One region of the Nonomuraea sp. CA-141351 genome, then DNA from elsewhere that is predicted to be linked to it. Evidence: riboswitches for the same ligand, from Rfam matches in the RefSeq annotation. Region 1 holds a riboswitch; the other holds the start of a gene.

Region 1 (4,844 bases):
CGCAGCAGCGCGTGCATCTTGAGCCTGGTCAGGGCGTCGAGCGCGCCGAACGGTTCGTCGGCGAGCAGTAGCTGAGGCTCGCGCACGAGGGACCGCGCCAGCGCCACGCGCTGCTGCTCGCCCCCGGACAGCTCGTTCGGCCAGGCCCGTTCCCGCCCGGCGAGCCCGACCTCCGCCAGGCTCTGGCGTCCCCGTTCCGCGGCCCCGTCGAGGCCGAGCACGACGTTGTCGAGCACCCGCTGCCAGGGCAGCAACCGGGCGTCCTGGAAGACCACCGACACCTGCGCGGGCACCGCGACCAGTCCGTCCCCCGCGGCGCCTCCGATGGCGTCGCCATCCAGCCCGGCCAGCGCGCGCAGCAGCGTGCTCTTGCCCGAGCCGCTCTGCCCGAGCAGCGCCACGAACTCGCCGGGCGCGATCTCCAGGTCCAGGCTGTCGAGCACGGTACGGGTTCCGTACCGGCGGGTCAGGCCCTGGGTGCGGGTCAGCCGGCCAACGTCCGTCGCCACGACAGCGCCCTCCTCTCCACGAGCCGCACCGCGGCGTCGGAGAACAGGCCGAGCAGCCCGTACAGGACGATGCCGACCAGGATCACGTCCGTCTGCCCGTACGTGCGCGCGAGGTCCATCATGTAGCCGATGCCGCTGGTGGAGTTGATCAGCTCGGCCACGACCAGGAACAGCCACGACGTCGTCACCGCGAACCGCATCCCCAGCAGGAACCCCGGCAGCGCGCCCGGCAGGACCACCTTCCTGATGAACGCGCCGCGCCCGAGATCGACCGTCTCGGCCAGCTCGACGTAGCGGCTGTCGATGCTGCGCAGCCCGTTGTGGGTGTGGATGTAGATCGGCACGAGCACGCCGACGGCGATCACCGTCACCTTCATCACCTCGCCGATGCCCAGCCACAGGATGAGCAGCGGCATCAGCGCCAGCGCCGGGATGGCCCGCTTGATCTGGATGGGCCCGTCGACGACGGCCTCGCCCCAGCGGCTGAGGCCGGACACGAGCGCGAGCACCGTGCCGAGCGGCACGCCGATGGCCAGGCCCAGCACCACGCGCTGGACCGAGGCCAGCAGGTTGTCCTGGAGGCGGCCGTTCTCGATCAGGTCGGCCGCGGTGGTGACCACGGTCCAGGGCGCCGACAGGAACCGGGGGTCGAGCAGGCCCGAGCCCGATGCGGCCGCCCAGAGCGCCAGCAGCAGGAACGGGCCCAGCAGGAAGCCGAACTTGATCGGGCGGCGGGGGCGCAGGCGGCGCCGGTTCCGCGCGGGAGCGACGGCGGCCGGCCGGGAGGTGACGAGTGTCATCATGCGCCGCCCTTCAGCGCGTCCGCCTGCACCGACTGGAAGCGCAGGTCGTACAGGTCCTGTGCCTTCAGCGGCGGGTTCCCCGTCTCCTTGGCCAGGATGTCGATGGTCTCCTGGTGCCTGGCGACGGCATCCGACCAGTCGCCCGGGATGTCCGGCTCGCCCGCCAGGTCGACCAGGTACTGGCCGTCGGCGGCGGACAGGCCCTGGTCCTTGACGTAGTAGCCCTCGATCCACTCCTTGGGATGCTCGTAGACCCAGCGCGTGGCTCGTGCCCAGGCGGCGACGTACTCGCGGATCGCGGCGGCCTTGGCCGGGTCCTGCAGGGTGACCGTGCGCACGTAGAGGTGGCCCGGGTCGTCACGCAGACCGTGCCGGATGGTGGTGGCGCCGTCCTTGCCCCACTTGGCGGCGTACCGCTTGATGTTGACGCCGCCGATCGGGGCCACGTCCACCTGCTTGGAGGCCAGCGCGTTCGGGTAGACGTCGCCGGTGCTCGGCAGCTCGACCAGGGTGACGTCGTCCTTGGTGAGCCCGGCCTTCTTCAGCACCTTGAGCACCAGCGCGCCCTGCGCCTGGCCAGGGCTGTATGCGATCTTCTTGCCGCGCAGGTCGGTGAGGGTCTTCACGCTCACCCCCGGCGCGATGCCCAGCTCGTACGTCGGGTGGTTGAGCGGGTCCTTGCGGAACTTGGAGGCCACGATCTTGACGGGCAGGCCGGTCCAGGTCGCGTGGATGGGCGGGATCTCGGCGACCGCGCCGACGTCCAGCGCGTCCGCCCGGAACGCCTCGCTCGTCTGTGGCCCGCCGCTGATGTTGGCCCACTCGATGTCGAACGAGAACTTGTCGATCTGGCCCGAGAGCTGGAGCGCCACCTTGGTCGGCGGGTCTCCGACGATCAACTTGGTGCCCTTGGGCACGGAGGCCGGCAGCGGAGCGTCCGCCGCGAGCGTTGACGCGGGCCGTTCACGCTCGCCGCTCTGACCGCACGCGGCCATCGCGGCGAGCAGGAGTACGGCGAGCGCCGGTCTTAACAGGGAGGAGACAGGCATACGGAATGGTCCTTGTCGTGGGACGGCAGCAAGCCCGCACTCACGATAGGCACGCCCCGACCGCAAAAGCAACATTTCCTACCGATTTATCGGGTATTCTGCTGGTGTGCTCTGGAGGTGGGGAGGGGAGCGAGTCTGCTAACGTCGATCACGACGCGGGGTGCCCGGGCGCCGGGCTGAGATCACACCCGTCGAACCTGATCTAGTTCGCACTAGCGAAGGGACGTCATCGTTGACTTTCTCCGAGAAGATCTGGACGCGCACGGCCACGCTGCTCGACGCGATCCACAACCACCCGTTCAACACCGCCCTCCGCGACGGCACCCTCGACCGGGACCGCTTCGCGTTCTACCTCGTCCAGGACGGGCGCTACCTCGTGGCGTACTCCAAGGTGCTCGCGACCGCCTCGGCCCGCGCCACGGACCCGGCCGACGCCGCGTTCTTCGCCCAGAGCGCGCACACGGCGCTGGTCGTCGAGCGCGGCCTGCACGCCGGTTACCTCGAGGAGTTCGGGCTGACGGCCGGCCAGACGGAGGGGATCGCCACGTCGCCGACCTGCCTGGCCTACTCGTCCTACCTGCAGGCGACGGCGCTCGCCGCCCCGCTACCCGTGCTCGCCGCCGCCGTGCTGCCGTGCTTCTGGGTGTACCAGGACGTCGGTACGGCGCTGCTCGAGCGTACGGCGGGCGCTCCCGGCCACCCGTACCGGACCTGGATCGCCACCTACTCCGACCCGTCCTTCGCGGCCTCGGTGGAGCAGGCCAAGGCGCTCGTGGACCGGCTGGCCGAGCTCGCCGACCCGGCGACGCTCCAGGCGATGGAGGAGGCGTTCTGCCGGGCCACCGAGTACGAGTGGATGTTCTGGGACAGCGCCTGGCGCCTCGAGACCTGGCCCACGGCGCGATGGCTGGCCTGACACCCCGCCGTCACGCGAACGACTCGCTGAGCTCCCTGCGCAGCTCGCGGGCCTGGTGCAGGTAGTGGCGCGCCAGCGCCGTGCGCCCGGCCGACCGGTACAGCTCGCCCAGCGTCTGGTAGGTGTCGGCCTCGCCGCTCCGGTCCCCGAGCTGCTGGAAGATCACCAGCGAGCGCTCCAGCTGGTCGGAGCCGTCCGACCGGTCGCCCCTGGCCACCTGGAGCCCGCCCAGGTTCCGCATCGCGTACGCGCCGCAGTGCCGATCCCCGAGCGACTCGAAGATGTCCAGCGCGTGCCCCTGGAACCGCATGGCCCTGTCGGACTCGGCGACCAGGTCGTACATGCGGCCGAGCTGCATCGACACGCAGCCCTCGCGGTGGGCGTCGCCCAGCTCCTCGGCCAGCCGCAGTGCGTCCCCGAGCCACCTGGAGGCCTGGCGCACGTCACGCAGCGACAGGTGGACGCGCCCGATCGCCTGCCGCGCGTACGCCTCGCCGCTCCTGTCCCCGATGGCCAGGAACATGGCCAGCGCGTGCCTGAAGGACCCGAGCGCCCTGAGATGCCGGCCGGAGAACTGGTTGACGGCCGCCAGCCCGCAGATCGAGATCGCCTCGCTCCGCGTGTCGCCCAGCTCGTGGAAGATGGCTCGCGCCCGCCGGAACATGTCGCCGGCCTCGGCGTACCGGTCCTGGTAGAGGCACACCTGGGCCAGGCCGCGGAGCATGGCCGCCTCGCCGTGGCGGTCGCCGGCCGCGCGGGCGCTGTCCAGGGCGACGCGGTGCGTGACCTGCCACTCCTCCAGGCGGCAGTGCAGATCGAAGTACGGGACCAGGGTCGCGGCCAGCCCCCACGCGGACTGCGCCAGGCCCGCGTCGGCGGCCAGCCGTACCGCCTCCACCAGGGACTCCCGCTCGGCGTCGAACCACGACAGCGGCTCGGCGGTCAGGCGGCCGAGTGTCTCCCGCTCCAGGCTCCAGCGGGGCGCCCCGTCGGACGTCAGCCCGAAGAGGGTGGTCGGCAGCCGCGTGGCGGCGTGCTCGGCGGCGGTCAGCCAGCCGCCGAGCACCCTGATGAGCGCGTGCCGCTCGGCCCCGTCGACGGTCGGGCCGCCCGCCTTCTCCTTCGCGGCGCAGCGGACCAGGTCGTGCAGGCGGTAGCGGGGCTGGCCGACGGGGTCGGTGCCGGCCAGGCGCAGGAGGTTCGCGTCCACGAGGGTGTCGACCACGGTCTCCGCCCGGTGCCTGTCGAGCACGGCGTCGGCCACCCAGCCCGGCACGGAGTGCGAGCCGAGCAGGCCGAGCGCGCGGAAGGCCAGGGCCGCGTCGCCGGGCAGCCGCCGGTAGCTGAGCTCGAACGAGCCGCGTACCTCGAGGTCGCCTGCGCGCAGCTCGTCGAGGCGGCTCGTCTCGTCGTCCAGCCGCTGCCGCAGCACGCTCAGCGGCCAGCCGGGCCGCCCCGCCAGCCGGGCCCCCGCCACCCTGACGGCCAGCGGCAGGTGGCCACAGGAGCGCACGATCGCCTGGGCGGCCTCGCGCTCCCCGGCCACCCGCTCGGCGCCGACGATCTT
Region 2 (4,844 bases), 5.8 Mb from region 1:
ACGGCGGAGAGCTCCAGCTCGGAGTTGATGTCGCCGACCACGTCGGTCAGCCTGCGCACCAGCTGCGCCCTGCGGGCCATGCGGTTCCTGGCCAGCTCGTCGGCCCGCGCGAGATGGTGCACGCAGACGTATCCGGCCACGGCGCTGCCCAGGCGCAGCGCGCTGATGTCGACCCGCACGTCGAGGACGGTCCCGTCGTTGCGTAAGCGCTTGGTACGGACCGAGACCTGGCCTCCGGTGCGTACGCGTTCGAGCACGGCGTTGTGCTCGGCGGTGAGCTCGCCCGGCACGATCGGCGCCCGGCGCCCGAGCATCTCCTCCGCCGTCCACCCGAACAGCCGCTCGGCCGCCTCGTTCCAGACCAGCACGCTCTGATCCCGGTCGACGACCATGACGGCGTTGGGCGAACAGGCGAGCGCAGCACGAGCTATCTCGTCGTCACTCCCGGCCCATTCGTCCCCCACTCCTCCATAGTGCCCGTGGCAGGGTGAGTGCGTCGGGCGATCCGTCCGATACGCTGCGGTCACGGCGATTCTCGGTGGGTGGGAGGGTGGGTGCCATGTCGAGTGGTGATCTCGATGCCTTGTTGCGCGTGACCTCCAACACCTATCGAGGTGAGACACCACCTGACATCGCCTTCGGCACCTATGACGGCGCCGTCGGCAGGCTGGTCCTCGCGGTGACGGGCAAGGGCATCGTGGCGTGCAGCTTCGAGCCTGAGAACAATGTGTTCGAGCTGATCACGAGGCATGTGGGCACGTTCATCGGGCCGGACGCGCGCCGGCTCGACCCGGTGCGAAGGGAGCTGGACGCGTACTTCTCGGGCCGCCTGCGCGCGTTCGCCACGCCGGTGAACCTGACGCTGGCCACGTCGTTCGCCCGAACGGTGCTGCAGAAGACGATGGCGGTCCCGTACGGCACGACGACGACGCTGGAGGCGATCGGCGCGAGCATCGGCAGGCCGCGCGCGCTGCGGGCGATCAGCAACGCGCTGGCCTCCAACCCCGTCTGCGTGATCGTGCCGTGCCACCGGGTGGTGCGCGAGGACGGCGGGCTCGGCGACTACGCGGGCGGACCCGCGGCCAAGCAGCACCTGCTCAACGTCGAGAAGCGCGCCCCAGCGAGCCGATGAGCAGCGTCACCAGCGCGGCCACGATGGCCGCGCCGAGCGCGCCGTTCATCCACGGCTGCCGGGTGAAGCCGATGACCTCGCGGACCGACTGCCAGATGGCGTCCCACTGCGGGACCGTGGGCGTGGAGGTCGTCAGCCAGTACGCCACGAAGCCGAGCGCCCACGGCACCAGCCTCGACCAGCGCGAGGGCGCGTTCTCCGCGGTGTTCCAGTCGCGCGAGCCGCCCAGCACGAAGTAGTCCACGGCCAGCACCGCGAACATCGGCACGAACACCGCCCCGATCACCCCCAGGAACGCCCCGTACGAGTTGACGTCCACGAACAGGGCGATCGCGACGGTCAGCACGCCGATGGCGGCGGAGAGAATGCGCCGGTCCACGCGCGGCATCAGGTTCTGCAGCGAGACCGTGGTGGAGTAGACGTTGGCGAACGACTGGTCGGTCTCGCGCAGCACGAGGATGGCGAAGAACAGCGCGCCCAACGGCACGGCGACGAACGGGCCGAACACCGACGTCCCATCGGCCTGCACCACGTCCGCCCCCGCCATGGCCACCGCGTACACGCCGAGCCCCAGGCAGGCCACCTGCGCCAGCGTGTAGCCGCCGACCACACCGGTGAACGCGGCCCTGCCCGACCTGGAGTGCCGGGCGAAGTCCGCCGCCATCGGCACCCACGACACCGACAGCGCGATCACGTAGTCCACGGCCGGGGCGAACGCCGTCCAGGACCCGCCGGTGTGCGCGGGGGCCCGGGTCAGGAAGAACCAGGCGAACCACACCAGCGACACGATCACGCCGATGGTGACGTACCGCCGCAGGATCCGTACCGACCCGAGCGGCCAGATCGTGAGGGCGGTGGTCAGCGCTCCCGCCACGATCACCCACACCTGGTACGGCACCGCCCCGAAGATCGCGCCGGCCGCCTTGGCGATGACCCACAGCTCGAACGCGCCCCAGCCAATCATCTGCACGATGTTCAGGACCGTGGGCACGTACGAGATCCTCGCCCCGAACAGCCCACGCAGCAGCACCATCGCGGGCTGCCCGGTCCGCGTGCCCGGGACGGCGGACAGGCCGACCATGGCCGTGCCGATCAGGCTGCCCACCACGACGGCCACCAGCGCGGCGGCCAGGCTGAGCGGTGCGTTGCCGAGCGGGTCGAGCAGGAGCAGCGCCCCGGAGAAGCCCAGGAGGCTGACCCCGAGGTTCGCCCAGAGCGCACCCTGATCGAGCACGCCAAGGGTCTTGGGCGGCCTGCCCTCGAGAGTCAGGGGAACTTCGTCGGCGACATGCGTCATCGCACACTCCCTACGCCGGCATTACCCGGACAGGTTCAGGCGGTCGGCAGCGGATCTCTTGCTGCCCTCTCAGCCCGGAACCCCGAGCTCCCGCGACGATCTGAAGTTAGCGCCCTCATCATGCCCTAGTGGCGGCAGAAACGCCACAGGGAGGCTTTACGCGCTCTTTTGGACCTTTTTATGCCACGAAGGGCGTTTGACCAGTCTCACTGACCATCGGGCGCCGCGCGTACTCCCACGACTGCATGCCGCCACCGACGTTGACCGCGTCGCGCCCGAGCTGGTTGAGCCAGGCCGCGACCTGCAGGGACCGGCCGCCGACCCGGCAGACGACGTAGACCGTCCGGTCACCGGGCACCTCGTCGACCCGCCCTTGGATCTGGGTCATGGGGATGTGGACTGCCTCCGGCGCGTGCCCGGCGACCCACTCTTCCTGCTCTCGGACGTCGAGCAGGTAGGCGTCGTCGGGAATGGCACTGGCTTCTATCTCAGGAACGGTCATGACTCCATCATCTCGCGCCGCGCGTCGTAGGCGGCACGGGCCGTGGCGATCTCCTGCTGGTGCTCCTCCGTCCACGTGACCAGCGCCTTGATGGTCTGGTGAAGGGTACGGCCGAGCGGTGTCAGCGCGTAGTCCACCCTGGGCGGCACGACGGGATGGACCGTGCGGCTGACCAGACCGTCGCGCTCGAGCTGGCGCAGGGTCACGCTGAGCATGCGCTGGCTGACGCCGTCGATCTCGCGGCGCAGCTGGGTGAAGCGCAGGGTCTGGCAGTCGAGCAGGGCGATCACGAGCAGCGACCACTTGTCCGCGACGCGGTCGAGTATCTGCCGGACCTCGCAGTCCTCACGCGTGTCCCACTGGCGTACGTCGTAGTCGTCTTCCACGGTGCTGTCGCAGTAACCGAGTGATTCCAAAGTGCCTTCTTCCATGACATTTCATGGTCGCCGATGATGTGTCCGGTTACAAGAGATAACCGACCTTCCTAGAAGTAACCGGGAGTTTGTCATGCCTGCTCGCTCTTGGGGCGTGCTGATCGTTCTGTGCGGAGCCATCTTTCTCGAGGGCATCGACGTGGCCATGCTCAACGTCGCCCTCCCGTCCATCAGGGCCGACCTGGGACTGTCCACCGGCGTGCTGAGCGGGGTCGTGAGCGCGTACGTGCTCGGCTACGGCGGCTTCATGCTGCTCGGCGGCCGGGCGGCGGACCTGCTGGGCCGGCGGCGGATGTTCCTGATCTGGCTGGGGGTGTTCCTGGCCTTCTCCGGGCTCGGCGGATTCGCTCATGAGGGGTGGGTGCTGCTGGTGGCCAGGTTCGTCACGGGAGTGGCCGCCGCGTTCATGACCCCCGCCGGGCTCTCCCTGCTCACCACGACCTTCCCCGAGGGCCCGCAGCGGAACCGGGCCCTGCTCATCTACGCCGGCACGGCCGCGGGCGGCTTCGCGCTCGGGCTGGTGATCGGCGGCCTGCTGACCGCGTTCGGCTGGCGCTGGGTCTTCTTCGCACCCGTCCTGCTGTCGCTGGTGATCCTCCTCGCCGCGATCCCCCTGCTCAAGGGCTCTCCTTCCGACTCCCTTCCTTCCGGGCCTCGCGGCGGCGGTTTCGACGCGGCCGGCGCTCTGAGCGTCACGGGAGCGATGATGCTCCTGGTCTACGGGGTGGTACGCCTCGAGCACCCGTCCGACAACTGGCCGCTGACGGCGGCCGCCTTCCTCGGGGGCCTGGCGCTCCTCGGGGCCTTCGTCGCCGTCGAACGCCGCTCCACCCACCCCCTGGTCCGCCTCGGCCTGCTCAGGTCGGGCGCCCTGGTGCGGGCGAACGTCACGGCCGCCCTGCTCACGGCGTCGTTCTTCGGCTTCCAGTTCCTGGTCACGCTGTATCTGCAGGAGCTGCGCGGCTGGTCCACCATCCAGACGGGCCTGGCGCTGCTGGCGGCCGCCGCCGACGTGGTCCTCGCCCCGACGCTCACGCCGTGGCTGGTCAACCGGTACGGCAACGCCAAGGTCGTCCTGGGCGGCCTGCTGTCGGGGCTGCTGGCGTACGCGCTCTTCCTCGGGGTGGGACTCGACTGGACGTATGCGGCCATGCTGCCCTCGATGCTGCTGATCGGCCTGATGTTCGCCTTCGTCTACGGCCCCCTCACGATCGTGGCCACGGACGGGATCGCACCGGAGGAGCAGGGGCTGGCGAGCGGCCTCATCAACACGTCGTTCCAGTTCGGCGCCGCCCTGGGCCTGTCGATGGTGACGGCGGTCAACGTGGCGGCCCTGGGCGACGGGACCACCGCGGAGTCGGGCCTCACGGCGCTACGCACGGCCCTGGCTGTCCCGGTGACGGCCACCCTGCTGGCCGCGGTGGTGGCGGCCTACGGGCTCCGCAGGCACATGGGGACACGGAAGGCGGACCGGGTACC

Evidence for each region. A riboswitch is a leader RNA that binds a small molecule or an ion and turns the genes downstream of it on or off. The one in region 1 is predicted to bind thiamine pyrophosphate.
Region 2: it holds a riboswitch for thiamine pyrophosphate, as region 1 does, so the genes downstream of both, ACQPWU_RS00345 (purine-cytosine permease family protein) here and tenA (thiaminase II) in region 1, are expected to answer to the same signal.

Annotation. Positions count from the first base shown of each region.
Region 1 is NZ_CP191982.1:7,077,473-7,082,316, reverse strand. It holds gene ACQPWU_RS33460 (ABC transporter ATP-binding protein) at 1-509, opposite strand, end outside; gene ACQPWU_RS33455 (ABC transporter permease) at 485-1,312, opposite strand; gene ACQPWU_RS33450 (ABC transporter substrate-binding protein) at 1,309-2,361, opposite strand; TPP riboswitch at 2,508-2,602, shown strand; gene tenA (thiaminase II) at 2,594-3,277, shown strand; gene ACQPWU_RS33440 (BTAD domain-containing putative transcriptional regulator) at 3,288-4,844, opposite strand, start outside.
Region 2 is NZ_CP191982.1:69,096-73,939, forward strand. It holds gene ACQPWU_RS00335 (PAS domain S-box protein) at 1-464, opposite strand, end outside; gene ACQPWU_RS00340 (methylated-DNA--[protein]-cysteine S-methyltransferase) at 560-1,132, shown strand; gene ACQPWU_RS00345 (purine-cytosine permease family protein) at 1,098-2,429, opposite strand; TPP riboswitch at 2,420-2,533, opposite strand; gene ACQPWU_RS00350 (rhodanese-like domain-containing protein) at 2,608-2,931, opposite strand; gene ACQPWU_RS00355 (winged helix-turn-helix transcriptional regulator) at 2,928-3,362, opposite strand; gene ACQPWU_RS00360 (MFS transporter) at 3,439-4,844, shown strand, end outside.